Regions from separate parts of the Streptomyces roseofulvus genome, predicted to be linked through region 4. Evidence: riboswitches for the same ligand, from Rfam matches in the RefSeq annotation. Region 4 holds a riboswitch; each other region holds the start of a gene.
What was found. Region 4 has a riboswitch for cyclic di-AMP ahead of ABFY03_RS15445 (transglycosylase family protein). Riboswitches for the same ligand answer to the same signal wherever they lie in the genome.
Positions count from the first base shown of each region.

Region 1: linked by a shared signal. The riboswitch ahead of ABFY03_RS30575 (M23 family metallopeptidase) and the one ahead of ABFY03_RS15445 (transglycosylase family protein) in region 4 are both predicted to bind cyclic di-AMP.
Region 2: linked by a shared signal. The riboswitch ahead of ABFY03_RS20125 (M23 family metallopeptidase) and the one ahead of ABFY03_RS15445 (transglycosylase family protein) in region 4 are both predicted to bind cyclic di-AMP.
Region 3: linked by a shared signal. The riboswitch ahead of ABFY03_RS27845 (M23 family metallopeptidase) and the one ahead of ABFY03_RS15445 (transglycosylase family protein) in region 4 are both predicted to bind cyclic di-AMP.

Region 1 is NZ_BAAAWE010000001.1:6,623,685-6,625,876, reverse strand. It holds gene ABFY03_RS30580 (SGNH/GDSL hydrolase family protein) at 1-80, opposite strand, end outside; gene ABFY03_RS30575 (M23 family metallopeptidase) at 242-1,219, opposite strand; cyclic di-AMP (ydaO/yuaA leader) riboswitch at 1,224-1,387, opposite strand; gene ABFY03_RS30570 (tyrosine-protein phosphatase) at 1,776-2,192, shown strand, end outside.
Region 2 is NZ_BAAAWE010000001.1:4,372,885-4,375,076, reverse strand. It holds gene ABFY03_RS20125 (M23 family metallopeptidase) at 1-1,084, opposite strand, end outside; cyclic di-AMP (ydaO/yuaA leader) riboswitch at 1,096-1,245, opposite strand; gene ABFY03_RS20120 (PP2C family protein-serine/threonine phosphatase) at 1,477-2,192, opposite strand, start outside.
Region 3 is NZ_BAAAWE010000001.1:6,024,419-6,026,610, reverse strand. It holds gene ABFY03_RS27850 (GntR family transcriptional regulator) at 1-64, opposite strand, end outside; gene ABFY03_RS27845 (M23 family metallopeptidase) at 256-1,026, opposite strand; cyclic di-AMP (ydaO/yuaA leader) riboswitch at 1,035-1,196, opposite strand; gene ABFY03_RS27840 (M16 family metallopeptidase) at 1,395-2,192, opposite strand, start outside.
Region 4 is NZ_BAAAWE010000001.1:3,370,979-3,373,170, forward strand. It holds gene ABFY03_RS15445 (transglycosylase family protein) at 172-906, opposite strand; cyclic di-AMP (ydaO/yuaA leader) riboswitch at 911-1,088, opposite strand; gene ABFY03_RS15450 (transglycosylase family protein) at 1,353-2,192, opposite strand, start outside.

The DNA.
Region 1 (2,192 bases), 3.3 Mb from region 4:
GTGAAGCTGTCACCGATCGCCGCGTACGACCCGAACGAACCGAACGCCTGCTTGTCTGTTTCTCTCGAATCGTCTGCCACGGCAGGACATCCTTCCGTTTCGGATGTGACCTACGCGACCGTAAGGAGGGGTTGACGGCGGGTGATATATGCCACCGCTAAAGAAATGGCCAAAGCCGGAATAGGGCGAAGGCCCGGCACCAGGGGTGCCGGGCCTTCGTGCGGCCGTTCGGCCGGACGGGTCAGAGGGAGACGCCGTGCTGGCGCAGGTAGGCCAGCGGGTCGATGTCCGAGCCGTAGCTCGGCGAGGTGCGGATCTCGAAGTGCAGGTGCGGGCCGGTGGAGTTGCCCGTGGAGCCGGAGAGGCCGATCTGCTGGCCGCCGCTGACCGACTGGCCGGCGGAGACGGAGAGGGAGGAGAGGTGGGCGTACTGCGAGTAGTTGCCGTCGGCGTGCTGGATGACGACCTCGTTGCCGTACGCGCCGCTCCAGCCGGCGGAGACGACCGTGCCGGCGCCGACGGCGCGGACGGTGGTGCCGGAGGAGGCGATGAAGTCGGCGCCGGTGTGGTAGCCGGAGGACCACATGGAGCCGGAGGCGCGGTACGGGGTGGAGATGCCGCCGGAGACGGGGGCGACCCAGCCCGAGGACGCGGCCGGCTGGGCGGCGGCGGCCGGGGCGGCGGCGCGCTCGGTGGAGCGCGAGGCGCGGGTCTGCTCGGTGGCCTTCGCCTCGGCCTTCGGGGCCGCCTTGACCGCGGCCTTCGGGGCGGCCTTGCGCTCGGCCTTCGGGGCGGCCTTGACCGCGGCCTTCGGGGCGGCGGCCTTGGCGGGGTTCTTGGCGCCGAGGGTGAGCTTCATGCCCGGGAGGATGAGCGAGGGGTTCTCGCCGACGACCTGGCGGTTGTCCGCGTAGAGCTTCTGCCAGCCGCCGGCGACGTCGTGCTCGGCGGCGATCTTGGACAGGTAGTCGCCGGCGACGACGGAGTACGTCTTCGGGGCGGCGGCCTTCGCGGCCGGGGCGGCGGCGGGGGCCTGGACGTGGGCGGCGGCGCTCACGACGGTGCCGGAGACGGCGGCCGGGGCGGCCTGCTCGGCGGCGTGGGCTCCGGTGGCGCCGATGAACGGCAGGGCGACGACGGCGCCACCGGTGCCGGCGGCGACCAGGCCACGGGTGATGAGGGTGGACTTCTGGCGGCGGTGCTTACCCTTCGCGGGCATGGCGAATTCCTCTCCGGCGCCTGCGAGGTGAGCTGTCGGGTTCGGACTGGAGATGCCCGGCCGCGCTTCTCACGCGGCTTCACCCCGAGCCGTCCTGCGTCGCGGGACCGGCGTACTTCCTTGGGTCCCCCGCTCCTGCCGTGCGATGGGATGGGGTCGAATTCCGGACGGTGGCAGGATTCGGCGGTCCGACCGGATTGACGGCGACGCTAGACGAGCGGGGTCGGCGCGAACAAGCCGCGGAATTCACCGGGCATTCCGGGGCGATCTTCGGGCCCGGAATTCCGGTCACCCTCCGTCGATGACGGCCCCTCGATTCCCTTTTCGAGGACGGGAATTGGACCGGGCGGTCGGCCACGATCCGTCACTTCTATGACGCTGCTCACGCACTGAATGCCATCTCCCCCTCAACCAGGGCGCGTTACCCCAACCATCGCAATACGGACAGATCACCCATTACCGTCCAGGGGGGTGCGCCGCACCCCCGCTCCCGGCGATGATTGCAGGGGGAACCGATCCGTCCCGGCCCCGCGAACGCCTACCCCCTGGAGCATCCGTGACGCAGCAGCTGCCGCAGGTCCAGTCGCCCCTCGAACCCGGCGAGCCCGAGCTCGCGGAGGTCCGCAACTTCCGGGACGTGGGCGGCCTGCCGACGACGGACGGACGCACCGTCCGCCCCGGCGCCCTGTTCCGCAGCGGCCACCTCGCCGACGCCACCGAGTCCGACGCGGCCTTCCTGGCCGGCCTCGGCCTGCACACCGTCTTCGACTTCCGCAACGCCGCCGACGCCAAGGTGGAGGGGCCCGACGTCGAGCTCCCGGGCGTGCGGAACGTGAACATACCGCTGAGCGACCCGGCCGACGGCAAGGAGTTCTGGCGGATGGTCCGGGAGGGCGACCTCGACACGCTGCGCGGCCTGCTGGGCGACGGCAAGGCGGCGGAGCGGATGCGGAGCTCGTACCGCCGGATGATC
Region 2 (2,192 bases), 1.0 Mb from region 4:
CGGTGCCGACGGTCTGGCCGGCGGCGACGGTCATGGAGGAGAGGTGGCAGTACCAGATCTCGGTGCCGTCCTCCAGCTGCAGGACGATCCGGTAGCCGTACGAGCCCGACCAGCCGGCGGAGGTGATGGTGCCGCCGTGCACCGCCTTGAGCGGGGTGCCGGTGGGGGCGGCGAAGTCGAGGCCCGTGTGGTAGCCGGAGGACCACATCGAGCCGGACTGCATGTAGGTGGAGGTGAGCGTGTACGAGGAGAGCGGCATCGAGTAGCTGGCGGCCAGCTGGGCGAGCCGCTCGGCCTCGGCCTTCTCGGCGGCGATCCGCTCGGCCTCGGCCTTCTCCTCGGCGAGTCGCTTCGCCTCGGCTTCCGCCTCCGCCTTGGCCTTCGCCTCGGCCTCGGCCTTGGCGGCGGCCTCGGCCTGGGCGGCGGCGTCCGCCGCGGCCTTCTCGGCGGCGGCCTTCTCGGCGGCCAGCTTCTCGGCGTCGACGGCGGCCTGCTGCTGCTGTTCGGCCTGCTGGAGGATGCGGGCGCGCAGGGCCTCGCCGGCGTCGGCGGCGGAGGCGGTGCGCTCCGCGGCGGCGGTGCCGGAGGCGGCGGTGTCGGCCGGGGCGGTGTACGTGATCGAGGTGAGCGGCTTCGCGGCCGCGCCGCCGGTGGCGACCGGCGCGGAGTCCTGCGTCTCGGTGGTCTCCTCGCCGCCGGGCAGCAGGGCGCCGACGCCGGGCAGGTCGTGGGCGTCCGGGAGGCCCAGGTCGGGGAGGTCCGGGAGCGAGATCGCGACCGGGGGCTTCTCCTGCGCGGTGGCGAGGCCGCCCGCGCCGACGGCGGCGATGACGCCGACGCCGAGGACGGTGGAGGAGCGGGCGAAGTTGGAGCGCTGCTTCACGACCCGGTGCCGGCCGCCGGCGCGGCTCTCGGCGCGCAGGGAGCCCTCGGTCGGGTTCCACTCCCCGGGAGCGGGGGTGAAGGAGGCGGTGTCGTACGCGCTCGCGCCCGACACTGCGCCGGCCGGGTCGTCCGCGCCGACGGCACCCGGGCCGCCGAAGGGGTCGAAGGGGGCTCCGGGTACGGGGGTGTTGGACGCCACGGGGGCGCGCTCCTTTCCTTCCTTCTCGCCTACCGGGTTAGCTGACGGGTTCGGAGCAGGAAGGTCTCCTACGGGCGTGTTCGCACGGGGGGTGCGAGGGGCCCGATTCACCCCAAGGGATGGTTCCCCGGTTCCCTTTCGGGATTCGGCACGTGCGCACGGAGCCGCCTCTTGCGACGGCTGGGACGACCGCGCTGCGTTATCGAACGTTAATAGACACGGTGGTCCGATTCCAAGCCGTTCCTCTTGATCATTCATTGAATTGGCAGGGATTCGCCCGAGTTGACCCCCCTTCAGTGAGGTCCCGGCACGCCCCGAGAATCTGACGTTATGTCAATTGTTATCGCTGAGGCATCTCCCGACCACGGACGGTGAGGGCCGGCCCGGTCCCGTCAGCCCGCCGGCCCGGGCGGCACCACCGGCATCGTCCGCCGCCGCTCCGGGGCCCCGGCCGCCGGCCGGCTCACCGCGAGCAGCGCCATGTCGTCGGTCGACCGCCCGCCGGTGTGCCGCCGCACGTCGTCGACGAGCGCGTCGAGCAGCTCCTGCGGCCCCGGGAAGACCGCCCCCGCGAGCCGCGCCGCCGGATCGTAGAAGACGCCGTACGCGTCCCGCGCCTCCGACAGGCCGTCGGTGAAGAAGAGCAGCGTCGCGCCCGGCGGGTACGCCCGCTCGTCGGCCCGGTCCGGCCAGACCGACAGCTCCCCCATCCCGAGCGGCAGCGCCGGCTCGGTCGGCTCGATCGTCTCCAGGCGCCCGTCCCCGAACAGCAGCAGCGGCGGCGGATGCCCCCGGTTCACAAGGCGGACGCTCTCCCCCTCGCGCGGGATCTCGGCGAGCACCGCGGTCGTGAACCCCTCGAAGGCGTCCAGCCCCTCGCGCCGGGCCCCCTCCCGCGTGAGCGCGCGTTCGAGCCGCTGCGCCACCCCTTCCAGGGTCGCCTCCTGCTCGGCCGCCTCCCGGAAGGCGCCGATGACGACGGCCACCGCCTCCACCGCGTCCATGCCCTTGCCCCGTACGTCCCCGACCACCAGCCGCACCCCGTGCGGGGAGTCCTGCACCGCGAACAGGTCGCCGCCGATGAACGCGTCCGCCTGCGCCGCCTCGT
Region 3 (2,192 bases), 2.7 Mb from region 4:
CGAAGACCCCCGAGACGATGTCGTCCCGGATCGCCGTGCATACCGATTGCGCGGGAACCCGCATGTCCGACCTCCGTATTCGCTCCGCGCGCCCCGAATTCGAGCGGCTTCTTCCGCGACTCTATTGCAGTGCGCCGGAAATTCCGATGCCCCCTCGGAATTCGGCCGGTTCACGGCAGCGGGCGTACCGGACGCGGAGCGACGAAAAGGCCCCGGCTCGTGGGAGCCGGGGCCGTTTCGGAGCGGGGTGGCGGGTCAGAGGCTGACACCGCGGGCGCGGAGGTACGCGACGGGGTTGATGTCGGAGCCGTACTCGGCGGTGGTCCGGGCCTCGAAGTGGAGGTGCGGGCCGGTCGAGTTGCCGGTCGAGCCGGAGACGCCGATCTGCTGGCCGGGCTCGACGGACTGGCCGACGTAGACGCCGATGGACGACAGGTGGCCGTACTGGGTGTACGTGCCGTCGTTCATCCGGATCACGATGTTGTTGCCGTACGCGCCGCCCCAGCCGGCCTCGACGACGGTGCCGGAGCCGACGGAGACGACCGAGCTGCCGTAGGCGGCGTGGAAGTCGACGCCGGAGTGGCTGCCGGAGGACCAGAGGGAGCCACCGGTCTTGTAGCCGGTGGAGACGTACGAGCCGGCGACCGGGAGGTTGAAGGAGGCGAGCCGGCGGCGCTCGGCCTCGCGGGCGGCGCGCTCCTCGGCCTCGCGGATCTCCTTCGCGCGGGCCTCGGCCTTGCGCTTCGCCTCGGCGCGCGCCTTGGCCCGGGCCTCGGCCTCGGCGGCCTCCTGCTCCTGGGCGGCGGCCTGCGCGTTGATCTGGTCGGCGATGGACTCGTCGGCGATCACCTTCATGAGGCCGGTGTCCTCGGCGGAACGGTCGTCCGTGTCGGCGGCGAGCGCCGGAGAGGCGAGGGTGCCGACGACGCCGGTGGCGGCGAGGGCGGCCACGCCGGCGATGCCGGCGCTGCGGCGAGCCAGTCGGCTCGCACCACGATGCTTCCCGGTGGCACGGGTGAACGCCAAGACGGTTCCTTTCCTTCCTTCTCGCCTACCGGGTTAGCTGACGGGTTCGGAGCAGGAAGGTCTCCTACGGGCCCCTCCGCGCGGGCGAAGGCGTCCGATTCACCCCAGGGACTGCATGGGTCCCCGGCTCCCCAGGCTCGCGCCTGACGGGGACTCGGCGATGACTGTCCGGTGCCGCGGATGCGGCGCGTGCGTCGGCCGGACAGCCGGATCGACGCTAGGCCGGACGGATGGCGATCGCCAAACAGACGCGCCCTTTTGTAAGACATGCCACAGGTCATACGATCACACTTAACGCCATAACGGACAAAGCGGAGGTCTCCGATGCTTCACCGCATCGGAGACCTCCGCCCGGGGCCGACGGAGCGTCAGCTCACCACGGTCACCTCGCCGATGCCGAGGGCCCGCACGGGCTCCTCGATCTGCGCGGCGTCGCCCACCAGCACGGTGACCAGCCGGTCCACCGGGAAGGCGCTGACGACGGCGGCCGTGGCCTCGACCGTGCCGGTCTCGGCGAGGCGCGCGTACAGCCGGGCCTGGTAGTCGTCGGGCAGATGCTGCTCGACCTGGTCGGAGAGGGTCCCGGCGACCGAGGCCGCCGTCTCGTACTTGAGCGGGGCCACGCCCACCAGGTTCTGCACCGCGACGTCCCGCTCGGCGTCGGTCAATCCGCCCTCGGCCAGCGTGCGGAGCACCTTCCACAGGTCCTCCAGTGCGGGGCCGGTGTTCGGGGTGTCGACCGAGCCGCTGATGGCGAGCAGCGAGGCGCCGTGCCCCTCGCCGTCCGAGCGGAGCACCTGCCCGAAGGCGCGCACGCCGTACGTGTACCCCTTCTCCTCGCGCAGGACGGCGTCCAGACGGGACGTCAGGGTGCCGCCGAGGCAGTAGACGCCGAGGACCTGCGCGGCCCAGACGGCGTCGTGGCGGTCCGGTCCGATCCGGCCGATGAGCAGCTGGGTCTGGACGGCGCCGGGGCGGTCGACGATGACGACCCGTCCGGTGTCGTCGGCGGTGATCGGCTGCATCGGGCGCGGCGCGGCCGGCTCGCCGGTCCAGCGGCCGAGCGTGTCGGCGAGGACCGCGTCCAGGTCGACGCCGGTGAGGTCGCCGACGACGACCGCGGTGGCGGCCGAGGGACGCAGGTGGGCGTCGTAGAAGGCGCGGAC
Region 4 (2,192 bases):
AAAAAGGGCCCAAGCGCACGCATCGGGGGACGAAAGACCCGGCTTCTACTGGACGGTAACGCCGGAACCCCGGTCCGGAGCCACGGGGGAAGGGGGCTCGGGACCGGGGTGGTCACCGCGGGAGGGTCGTCGGGTGCCGGTGAGCCGCCGGACTCACCGCCACCGCGGGCCTTACTTCAGGTGGAGCTGCTGGCCCGGGTAGATCAGGTCGGCGTTCTCGACGACGTCCTTGTTGAGCTCGAAGAGCTTCGCCCAGCCGCCCTCGACGCCCTGCGCCTCGGCGATCTTGCTGAGGGTGTCACCGGCGACGACCTTGTACTCGCCGTCGCCCTTCTTGACCTTCTTGCCGGTCGGGGTGGTGACGGTCTTCTTGGCGGCGGCCTGCGGGGCGGCCTGGGTGGTGCGCTTCGGGGCCTGGCGCTGCTCGCTGCGGGTGGCGGACCGCTCCGTGGAGCGCTCGGGGGCGCTCTGCTGCGGGGCGGCCTGCTGGGTGCTCTGCTGCGGAGCGGCCTCGGCGGAGCCGCCGTCGTAGGAGGCGGAGGAGAGGCCGACGCCGCAGCTCGGCCAGGCGCCCTTGCCCTGGCCCGCGAGGACCTTCTCGGCGATGGCGATCTGCTGCGACTTGCTGGCCTGGTCGGCGGTGGAGGCGTAGGCGGTGCCGCCGTACGCGGCCCAGGTGGAGGCCGAGAACTGGAGGCCGCCGTAGTAGCCGTTGCCCGTGTTGATGGACCAGTTGCCGCCGGACTCGCACTGGGCGACGCGGTCCCACTCGGAGGCGGTGGCGGCCGAGGCGGTGCCGGCGGCCATCAGCGGGGCGGCGACGGCCGCACCGGTGACGCCGACGAGGGCGACGACGCGGGTGGCCTTGGAGGGACGACGACGCTTGCCCGTGCCGGAGAACAGCATGGAGTTTCCTCTTCACCGACGCCTGTGAGGTGAGCTGTCGGGTTCGGGCTTGAAGAGTTCGCCCGGCCGCGTGTCCTTGCACGCGGCTTCACCCCTAGCCGGTCCCGTCGGCCGTCACTGTCAACGGCCGGGACCGGCGCAAACCTTGGGTCCCCCACTCCTGCCTGCGGCGCTTTCGCGACGACAGTTCCCGGCGGCCGACGGCAGGACTCGGCGTTTCGGTCGACGGGGCCCGCGGTGGCGAGCGGTGTCGACCGTAGACACACAGGTGCTCGAAGTTCAAAGGGCCTTACGACGGACAAATCGCCCTTACTTGCCTTCCGTCAGACCTCGTTTGCGCAGGTGAGGGCTGACGGAAGCAAAGTTTGCGGACGTGACACGCCAGTTGGGACGAAGAGACCCATGTCTCACTTTCCCAAAATCGGACATACGCCCCTGAAACGGCCTCACTTCTCCGCTGAAGGGACCGTCAGTTCAAGGCTCTGACCAGGGAGGATGAGATCCGGGTCGGTGCCGACCGTCTGACGGTTGGCGTCATAGAGGGCGTCCCACCCGCCGGGGAGGTCGTTCGCCTGCGCGATCTCGGACAGGCTGTCGCCCGGCCGCACGGTGTAGGCGTCACTTTCGTCCGAGCTGACGGGGGTTGAGGTGACCTTGTCCGCAGACGCGGCATGTCGCCCGGATTCCTGAGCAGTGTCCGTTGTGCCGGATTCCTCCGGTGCCGCCTCACCCCGGTGCTTGCCCGTACCGGGTGTGGCCGACGACACGTCAGACCCGTCGGTACCGGGGGTCACCGGGGTGGTGGGCGCCACGGGGGACGTCGGGGCGTCCGGCGACGTCACCGGGGCGTCCGGGGTGCCCGTGGAGGCGTCCGGGGCGCCGGGCGCGGTGGTCGCCGGCGGCTGCGTGGCCGTCCCCGCGGGGGCGGTGGGCGCGGCGGGGGTGGTGGCGGGCTTCGACGGCGTGGTGGGCGCGGCCGGGGCCGTGGTGGTCGCCGCCGCCCCCTCCCCCGCCCGCTCCGTCTTCTCGGCCCGCCCGGTGGCCGGCGCGGTCGTCCCGGCGGTCTCCTCCACCTCCGGCCGCGCGTCGGCGGCGGTCCCCGTGGGCGTGCCGCCCGTCCAGTTCGACTCGGGCGCCACGCCGCCCTCCTCTTCCTCCTGGACGGCGGGGCCCGGGTGGACGCCGGTCGCCTTGCCGTCGTTCTCCAGGCCGGCGATGGGGGCGCAGGTGGCCCAGTCGGTGCTGCCGGAGGCGAGCGCCTTCTCGGCGACGGTGATCTGCTGGGC